Regions from separate parts of the Litorilituus sediminis genome, predicted to be linked through region 3. Evidence: predicted binding sites of a transcription regulator. Region 3 holds the regulator's gene; each other region holds the start of a gene.
What was found. The regulator FNR, encoded in region 3, switches genes on or off when oxygen is low (the NO sensors DNR and NnrR bind a similar motif). The targets are predictions, from matches to a motif close to TTGATCTAGATCAA.
Positions count from the first base shown of each region.

Region 1: a site for FNR is predicted at 1,822-1,835, ahead of EMK97_RS05175 (putative zinc-binding protein). Genes of this name have one in related genera too.
Region 2: a site for FNR is predicted at 2,083-2,096, ahead of EMK97_RS01750 (CbbQ/NirQ/NorQ/GpvN family protein). Genes of this name have one in related genera too.

Region 1 is NZ_CP034759.1:1,148,014-1,151,301, reverse strand. It holds gene EMK97_RS05185 (histidine phosphatase family protein) at 1-254, shown strand, start outside; gene EMK97_RS05180 (cobyric acid synthase) at 272-1,780, shown strand; gene EMK97_RS05175 (putative zinc-binding protein) at 1,895-2,326, shown strand; gene EMK97_RS05170 (hypothetical protein) at 2,408-3,288, opposite strand, start outside.
Region 2 is NZ_CP034759.1:386,198-389,485, reverse strand. It holds gene EMK97_RS01765 (hypothetical protein) at 1-200, opposite strand, end outside; gene EMK97_RS01760 (cytochrome C oxidase subunit IV family protein) at 223-489, opposite strand; gene EMK97_RS01755 (cytochrome c oxidase subunit 3 family protein) at 515-1,132, opposite strand; gene EMK97_RS01750 (CbbQ/NirQ/NorQ/GpvN family protein) at 1,221-2,003, opposite strand; gene EMK97_RS01745 (M24 family metallopeptidase) at 2,216-3,288, shown strand, end outside.
Region 3 is NZ_CP034759.1:284,696-287,983, forward strand. It holds gene uspE (universal stress protein UspE) at 1-663, opposite strand, end outside; gene fnr (fumarate/nitrate reduction transcriptional regulator Fnr) at 850-1,569, opposite strand; gene EMK97_RS01305 (sulfite exporter TauE/SafE family protein) at 1,622-2,332, opposite strand; gene ccoS (cbb3-type cytochrome oxidase assembly protein CcoS) at 2,335-2,562, opposite strand; gene EMK97_RS01315 (heavy metal translocating P-type ATPase) at 2,569-3,288, opposite strand, start outside.

The DNA.
Region 1 (3,288 bases), 860 kb from region 3:
AGAAAAAGCTGTTGCTGGTATGCCATGGTGGTGTTATTCGAATGATTTTGGCGCACATTTTAAACCTTGATTGGACCAATCCTAGCTTGTATAGCACCTTAGCCATTGCCAATGGCAGCTTAACTAGAATAGTCATTTCGTCGCTTAATTCTGATAATCCGCTTAATTCTGAGAACCTTAGTTTAGTTGAATCTAGCTCAAGTGCTTCTCTACACTATCAAGTTAAGCACATTGCTACGCCACTAATTTCTTAGTTACTCTTTAGGTTGATATGATGACAAACTGTCAAACAATTATGATTCAGGGCACCACGTCTGATGCCGGTAAAACTACCTTAGTTGCAGGGCTTTGTCGTTTATTTGCCGATAAGCAGGTAAAAGTGGCACCATTTAAACCACAGAATATGGCATTAAATAGTGCTGTAACACCTTGTGGTGGTGAAATTGGTAGAGCGCAAGCCCTACAAGCTAAAGCTGCGAGGGTGGCGTTATCGGTAGATTTTAATCCGATTTTGCTAAAACCTAACAGCGATACTGGCGCTCAGGTTATTGTTCATGGTAAAGCGCTCAGTAATATGGAAGCAGAAAGTTACCATGATTATAAAAAAGTCGCTATGCAGGCTGTTTTACACTCTCATAAAAAGCTTAAGGAAAATTATCAACTTATTGTTGTGGAAGGGGCTGGTAGCCCGGCTGAAGTTAATTTACGTGAAGGTGATATTGCCAATATGGGTTTTGCTGAAGCAGTAGACTGCCCAGTTATTATTGTTGCAGATATTGATAAGGGCGGTGTTTTTGCGCAATTGGTTGGCACTTTAATGTTGCTCTCTCAATCAGAGCAAGACAGGGTTATTGGTTTTGTTATCAATCGATTTCGGGGAGATATCAGTTTACTTGAACCTGGACTTGAATGGCTGGAGAGAAAAACCAATAAACCTGTGTTAGGTGTTTTACCTTATTTGCATGGCTTAGATATATCATCAGAAGATGCGCTAACCACAAGCCAAAGTTATGATAAAGCGAATACTAAAGTTGAGATTGTTGTTCTAGTGTACCCTCATATGAGCAATCATACTGATTTTGATATTTTACGCCATCACCCACATATTAACTGTCAGTTCTTATTTGCTAAAAACGAAAAGACAAAGGTCAGTATTCCTGCATGTGATTTGATCATCTTGCCTGGGAGTAAAAATGTCCGCTCAGATTTAGCGTTTTTATATGCACGAGGTTGGCATCAGGATATTGCTCGGCACTTACGCTATGGCGGTAAACTTATTGGTATTTGTGGTGGTTATCAAATGTTAGGTCAAGTAATTCATGATCCGCATGCTATTGAAGGGCAGGCAGGTAGTTCAAAAGGGCTTGGCTACTTCCCAATAGAAACTGAATTAGCTAGTGAGAAAACGCTTGTTAATGCTGCCGGTACCATGATGCTTGGAGAGGCTAAAAGTGAGGTTTCTGGCTATGAAATTCACGCAGGTGTCACTCAGTTATTAACGAATACCTTAGCAGAAGATAAGCCTTCAGCAATGTTGACACTAGGTGGTGAAGAGCAGGGCTTTGTTTCAAATGATCAACAAATAGCAGGCTGTTATTTACATGGTTTATTTGATAACCCAAGTGCCTTACAACTACTGATTAGCTGGCTGGGCCTGAAAACTAATATTCAGCCTAGTTTAGACAGTCTCGAAGAGGAGGCTATTGAGCGGGTAAGTCATGCCTGTGAGCAATATTTAGCTATAGATAAACTAACAGCTATGTTACAAAGTTGGCGATAAACACCAATAACCTTATCTTTATTGTGGTTAAGCTTATGTCTTTGATATAGATCAAATAACTAACTAGTTATGCCGTTATACTGACGAAAATTGATGCTATTAAAGGGTGTAACGATGGCAGCACAAAAAAAGCAGTTAACTAACTATGCTACAGCTAAGGTGGATAAGGCTCATCAGGCAGAAAAGCCTATTGTTTATTCATGCTCTGGCTGTTCAAATTTAGCGCAAATGGCGCATAATATCTCGGTTAATATAGATGGCGACGGCTTAGCAGAAATGTCCTGTATTTCTGGGGTCGTTGGTAAAGTTGAGCCTATCATGGCTTTGGCTAAGTCAGGTAGGCCGATTATAGCAATTGATGGCTGTGAGCTTGGTTGTACTAAAGCCTGCTTAGATGCGAGTGATTTAGACAGTCATTACTATTTCAAATTAAGTGAGCTTGGTTTTGAAAAACGAAGTAAGTGGGACGATTCGTTAACAGAAAATACCATAGCTATGACAGCTATTTATGAGGCACTGTTAAAAGAGGGTATCGGCTTTAACTAGCCAAAGTTGATTACTCATTTTGATAAAGCCGCAACCTTGAGCAAGGTTGCGGCTTTTTTATTGCTTATTTGCGAAGTGTTTTTAGTTTAGCAAGTCAGCGTATTGATTATTTTTACCTAATGCCGCTTGGCTTCCTTTTAAGGAGAAGCTATAGCCGCATAAAGAGAAATTACCTCTAACAGCAAGTGCCTTAATGAGCGCCTGGCTATCAAGTGGCGAGAAGTTGGCGAAGTAGTTAATTTTACCTTCTACTTGCACATTGAGCGGTCTAAAGCCTTTGCCTTTATTAAACTTGATAGCTTGGCAGCTACTGTCACCCTTAGCGCTTAATTGTGACCATAATAAGCCATTGTTAACATCATCAGCTTGCCAAGCTATGGTTACGCCTTGGTGTTGTGATAAATATAGCTCGAAATTATCAGGCATAGATAAAGCGTGCAGTCGCTCAAGTTGACTACTCTCAGTAGCTATAACTGGCTGTAGTTCATTTTGCATAGAAGACGTTGGGCTGCTTTGCGAGCTTGTGGCATTATCATTAGATGGCTTTATCAGGCTAGCAATAAAGGCGATTAATAATATAAATGCAATAGCACTTGCCAAGATGATTTGTAGCTTTTTATTACCAAGTAGTTTAAGTCGAATTAGCTCACCAAAATCCACCTGGTTACTGCTGGCAGTATCACTATCTTCTGGCTGATGTGCTTGAGCGTTAAATTCATCAAAATGGATATCTCCAGCTTGGCTTGCTTGACCTACTAAGGTTGGTTCAATTCGATCATTACTGACGTGATGCTGATTGTGTGCTTCTTTGTATTGAGATAAATCTACCGGGCCAAAATAGCCTAATATATAATCTCTAGTTTGTTGTTCATTGGATAACTTACTTGGGTAAGTCATTAATAATAAACAAAATACTGAAGGAACTAATAAGAACCAATAACTAACACTACTACCTAATAGCA
Region 2 (3,288 bases), 100 kb from region 3:
AAATGAATTTTACCTATCCCCAAAGTTTTAAGCTGCCATGTTTTATCTACCGCTTTGCCCCTTTCTGCTAATGTCACGTATCGGTAAAAAAAATAAAGTAAAACGCAAAAGAAAACACCGGGCAAAAGTAATAAATTGGCAAGATACAGTGACTGACAAACTACAGAGAATTTTGTACTAGGTTTTGATGAGCCAATCATAACATTGTCCTTTTGCCTTGACTTAAATTAAGTATATTAGTGTTAGAATCAAAGGGATAAGCAATACATAACTTAATAATAGCATACGCCAAAATCGCGGCGCATGCTTCAATTCCATAAATATATCGATAATTTGCTGCCCTTTAAGAAAAACAACAAAAAGTGCTGTACTTACAACAAGCCAACCATAACCGATAAAACGATCTAAATAGGCGGATAAGAAAGTCAGTACAATTAACCAGAGCCAGCTTATCAGCGCTTTTTTAGTCGTCTCTTGTATAGTAAACATAACTTTTACACTCAGTATCCATTCATTAGATTACATAGATAAGCGGAAATAAAATAATCCACAATAAATCAACCATATGCCAATAACTTGCACCGGATTCAAACCCAGATACTTTACCTTTATCGTATGCGCCTGAAACAGCTCGCTTGGCAATATAAATAAGAATCACCATACCCAATAGCACATGCATTAAGTGAAACATGGTAATAAGGAAATATAAGGTAAAGAAGGTATTGGTTTCTATCGTGATACCTTGAGAAAAAAGTGCCTGGTACTCCCATATTTTTACTACGATATAAATGACAGCAATAAGGTTTGCCAGAATCAGTAACAGCGCAGCTTGCTTACCTTTATTTAAATGCATTTGCGCTAATGCTAACGCCACAAATAAACTACTGGTAATTAACGCAATGGTATTAATTAACCCAGCACTTTGGTGCAGCTGTTGCTTACCTTGGCTAAACATGTCGGGTGATTGATATTCTGCTATTGCAAAACCAATAAAAAATATCGCAAAAACAGTTAACTCTGCCAGAATAAAAAACCACATAGCTAAGTCACCCGGCAATTTAGCTACATGCTGGGCTGGAGTTGAGCTTGAGAGCTCTTTATTTTGCTGGCTAACGATTGTCTGAGAATTCATAACATTTGATAGAGATAAAATTGACATGATAGCAAGCTAAGTACAGTGTCTGCTTGCTATCACATATTTAATGGTTGAGATGCAAAATCTAATCGAAATAGATTTTGGCAACGTCCATTAGTGCTTTAACGGTTTGCGGATCATCTGACAAGGGTTCAGCTAAACAACAACGACACACTTCCAAAGGTGCCATACCTGAGCCAATCATACGGGCTGCGTAAATAAGTAAACGTGTTGAAGCAACTTCATCTAAATCATTTTGCTCAAGTCTACGCAATGCCGTTGCCAGCTCAACAAGTTTAAAAGCTAAATGCGGATCTGCGCCTGCCTCTTTAATTAAGATTTGCTGTTCTAATTCAGCCGAAGGATAATCAAAACGCAGTGCGACAAAACGCTGACGAGTACTTGGCTTCATACCTTTGAGTAAGTTCTGATAACCTGGGTTGTATGAAACAACTAACATAAAACCTGGTGCAGCTTCTAAAAGCTCACCTGTACGTTCTAGCGGTAATACGCGTCTATCATCTGCTAACGGGTGCAAAACTACTGTGGTATCTTTACGCGCTTCAACAACTTCATCAAGGTAACAAATCCCACCTTCTCGAACGGCCTTAGTTAAAGGGCCATCTTGCCAATAGGTTCCTTGTGGGCCAATCAGGTGTCTACCAACAAGATCGGCAGCAGTTAAATCGTCATGACAAGCAACCGTATAAAGTGGCTTATTAAGCTTTTCTGCCATATGGGCAACAAAACGTGTTTTACCACATCCGGTTGGGCCTTTAATTAATACCGGTAGTTCATGCTCGAATGCATAGTTAAACAACGATACTTCGTTACTTTGTTCTTGGTAAAATAAATTACTGTTACTCATAATATTGCTAAATTCCTTGAAAACTTGACAGTAAAGTACTCTGCTATAAGCTAAAGCACAAGCATAGCAGGCCACTTAGTTGATAAAGATCAAGCAGCAAATATTGGCTAACACAAAGTAAAAACAAAATAAAACCTGCGACTACTGAAATATTGATGTATATTGTATATTTCGATGATTATTGATTATCAATATAAACAGAGGTAAAGATAATGACAATTGGCGTTGGCGGCTCAACAGCTGCAATAGAGTTAGAAAAACTGAGCAATATGACAACAGATATTGTGCCAATATCAACAAGCGAATTTAAACAACGCATTGATAATGCAACTCAATTGATGCAAGAGCATAATATTGATGCCATGTATCTAAATGCCGGTACAAACTTATACTACTTCACTGGTACACGTTGGTACCCAAGTGAACGTATGGTTGGCGCTTTAGTAACAAAGCAAGGTGCTATTCATTATATTGTGCCAAACTTTGAAATTGATACCATTAAACAACACATGACCTTAACAGGTGAAGTGCACGGCTGGCATGAGCATGAAAGCCCTTATGCCCTAACCCAACAATTACTACAGCAGTTTGGTGTAGAAAATGGCGTTTTAGCCATTGATGAATCTTCATCCTTTTTCATTGCCAATGGCATTAAAAATGTCAGCCCAGAATTAACTTTAGTTGATGCCAAAGTTATCACGGCAACATGTCGTAGCCAAAAATCTGATAGCGAAATTGCATTATTGCAACGTGCAAAAGATATGACATTAGAAGTACATAAAGCGGTAGCACGTATTTTATATGAAGGTATTACTACGGCTGAAGTAACGAGTTTTATCAACCAAGCACATATTAAGCTTGGCGCACCTGCCGGTTCATATTTTTGTATCGTTCTCTTTGGTAAAGACTCTTCATTCCCACATGGTGTTAAAACACCTAAAGCGCTTGAGTTAAATGACGTCGTATTAATTGATACGGGTTGTCAAGTGGAAGGATACAACTCAGATATCACTCGTACTTATGTATTTGGTGAAGCGAACCAAAGGCAACGCGATATGTGGCAAATTGAAAAAGATGCCCAAATTGCAGCATTTAATGCAGCAAAAATTGGCGTCCCTTGTGGTGAGGTTGATGTAGCGGCAAGAGAGTACCTTGCAAGCCAAGGTTTAGGTCCTGATTATCAAACACCAGGCTGTCCTCACCGTACTGGGCACGGTATCGGTCTTGATATTCATGAATGGCCATATTTAGTTCGCAGTGATAAAACACCACTGGCTAAAGGGAT
Region 3 (3,288 bases):
GTACTCTGAAGAGTCAAATTCTGGAATTTCAATAGAAATGTTAACAGGTGTTCCCGGGTATGAATTGACTAGATGCACGTTCGCTTTAATAAGCTTAGCAAGCTCTGATGCTTGTTCAGTAATATCATTATTAAGAGATAAGTGCTCTTCTTCATCGCTGCCAACATTCAGTGCTGCTAGGATATTGCCATTTTTCGGCCACTCATGATCTTTAACCAGTAACACTGGCGTAGGGCACTTGCGTAATATATGCCAGTCAGTAGGAGTGAAAACAACTGATTTTAATTTATCGTGCTGATGAGTGCCTTTGATCACTAAATCATAGCCATGCTCAAGTACTTGGTTAACGATGGCTTCAAATGGTCGGTTATGCCAAACCACTTGGCTTTTAATATCCATACCTGAATCTAATTCAGCAATAATATCATCGAGCCATTGTTGTTTATCTTTTATGACCATTTGACGCATAGCGTCGCGTTCACCGCTTGATAGGATTGTGGTCATTTCATAAGAGAAATCAAAGATACTAAAGAAGGCGGTAATTTTCGTTGGCGTTGCGCTGTTTTCGTTAATCTTACTGGCCAACTCAATGGCTCTTTTCAGGGCTTTCTGTTCGTTGGTGGTTGGGTCGACAACAACGAGTATGTTTTGATACATTTCCATGAATAACCTCTATTTAAGCAATTATCAATTCTGTTTAACTGGTCTAATTACTTTATAGCAAAATAGTGTGATTAATGCTTGTTTTATATCAATTTACTTTGTAACGGAGATAAAAAAATCCCATAAGTTACTTAATTAAATAATTGAGTAACTTATGGGATTTTTATTAAGCTAAAAGCGCTGAACTTAGAGCGCTGCTACATCAGTCAGTTCATCTAAGTCTAAAATAGTAATCAATTTACCATCAACTTTGATTAACTCGTTTTTATGAAAACGATTAAGTAGACGACTAATGGTCTCAACCGTTAGACCAATATAGTTACCAATATCACTACGAGTCATGGTTAAGCGAAATTCAGTTGCTGAAAGACCTCTAGCACGGTAACGTTCACTTAAGCTGACTAAGAAAGTTGCCACACGCTGCTCGGCGTTCTTTCTGTTAAGCAAGGTTAACATTTCTTGATCTGTTTTGATTTCAGTACTCATCAAACGTAATACTTGCTTTTTAAGCTTAGGCATAGTGTTTGATAGGCTATCTAAGTTGGTATAAGGAATTTCACATACCATAGAGGTTTCTAACGCTTGGGCAAAGCTTGGGTGAGCGTTTTCTGCGATGGCGTCAAAGCCCAGTAAATCACCTGCTAGATGAAAACCAGTAATTTGCTCTTCACCTTGTTCATTTACGGTAAAGGTTTTAAAGGTGCCTGAGCGAATTGCATATAATGAGTGTAATTCTTGGCCATCATGGAAGATCTTATCGCCTTTGTGGATAGGGCGTTTGCGATCAATAATTTCATCTAAGGAATTGAGTTCACTATCATTCAGGGAGAAAGGTAAACATAATTCACTAATACTACAATTTTGACAGTGAATATGTTGTTGGCTTGGGCAACTTTTATTGGGCATAGCTTTTATTTACTCACAAATATGTAAAAAACGCTGTAATGAGGCAATGTTATTAGAACATTAATTGATATGCAACAAAAAAACTGTAAAAACCATAAGCTATAACTAATATTGCCATAAATTGTTTAGTTTTTGGCTTGACTAGTAGATTTTTTATGCTAGCAAGGCTAAATGAGAGTGCTAGTAAGGCCGGTAAGGTGCCCAAGCCAAACAGTAACATAATACCAGCGCCTGTTAGGGCGTTACCACTGGCTAATGCCCAAGTGAGGGTTGAATAAACTAGCCCACAGGGTAACCAGCCCCACAGCGCCCCTAAGGTGAGTGCTTTTTTGCCTGAATCAACAGGAATGACCTTATTGGCTAAAGGTGATATTTTCCGCCACAATTTGGCGCCAATGGCTTCGATACGTGTTAATAACATAAACCATTGACCAATATACAGCCCAAGTAGAATTAAAAATACGGCTGCGACAAGTCTTAATCCAGCGATAGGTAAACCTATATTTTTCGCTGCAATTGAGCCAGTAAAGCCAACGAGAGCACCAATTAAACTGTAAGATGCTATGCGTCCAAAGTGATAGCAAATAATGAGCTTAGGCTTTTGTCTTGCTTGAGTGACTTGCACAGAGATATTGCCAACTTGGCTATCCGCTTTAGTGGTAATGGCAGACGTTAACATGGTGGTGATACCGCCACACATACCAAGGCAATGTCCTGAGCCAACCAAGCCGATTAGAAACGCTGAAAGTAAATCTAGGCTCACAATTATTGACTCTGGTTATCTTCTTTACCGTAATCTTTTGTCTGTTCAGCTTGCTCTTGCTTGTTTTCAGAGCCTTTTTTATCGTCAACCTTTTTATCGTCAAATAGGATACTCATGCCTTGTTTTTCTAAATCATCAAATTGCTCGGATTTTACCGCCCAGAAAAAGAGATAAATACCTAAGGCGGTAAGTAAAATTGCAATCGGGATTAAGATATAAATGATGCTCATGATTACTTACCTTTTAAGTAAACGCAGGGAGTTGGTGATAACCAATATTGAACTTGCTGACATGCCGATAACAGCCATATAGGGCGTAATAAAGCCACATACTGCAAGCGGTAGTACAATAGCATTGTAACCAAACGCCCAGAGATAATTTTGAAAAATGATTTTTCGGGTTTTCTTCGCTACTTTAGCTAATGTCAGAATACTGGTTAGTTTATTATTCAGCAATATAACGTCAGCACCGCTTTTGGCAATATCAGCGCCACAGCCCATAGCGATAGAAACATGCGCGGCGCCAAACACTGGAGAGTCATTCACGCCATCTCCGGTCATCACCACGAGGTGCTCTTTTGCTTGTTTTGCTTGGATAATTTCCATTTTATCGCTAGCGGTTAAGCCACCTTGTGCAGAGTGCAGAGGGATTGTTTGCTTAATTTTATCGCAGGCTATTTGGCTATCACCTGAAAGCAACATAGTCGTCGCAGACTTATTCAATTGTTCGATGACTTTGTCGGCATCATCTCTGATCTCATCAACTAACTTAAAGCTTGCGATTACTTGGCTGTGGTTATTTTCAACTACTTTAACCAGTACACACGAGTATTCTTTATAATGATGTCCTTCCTGTTCGCTTAACAGCCAGTTAGGTTTACCTATGCGGTATGTTTGCTCGTTAATATTTCCTAGCACGCCTTGGCCTGAAATTACTTCTACCTGATGCGCGTTAAT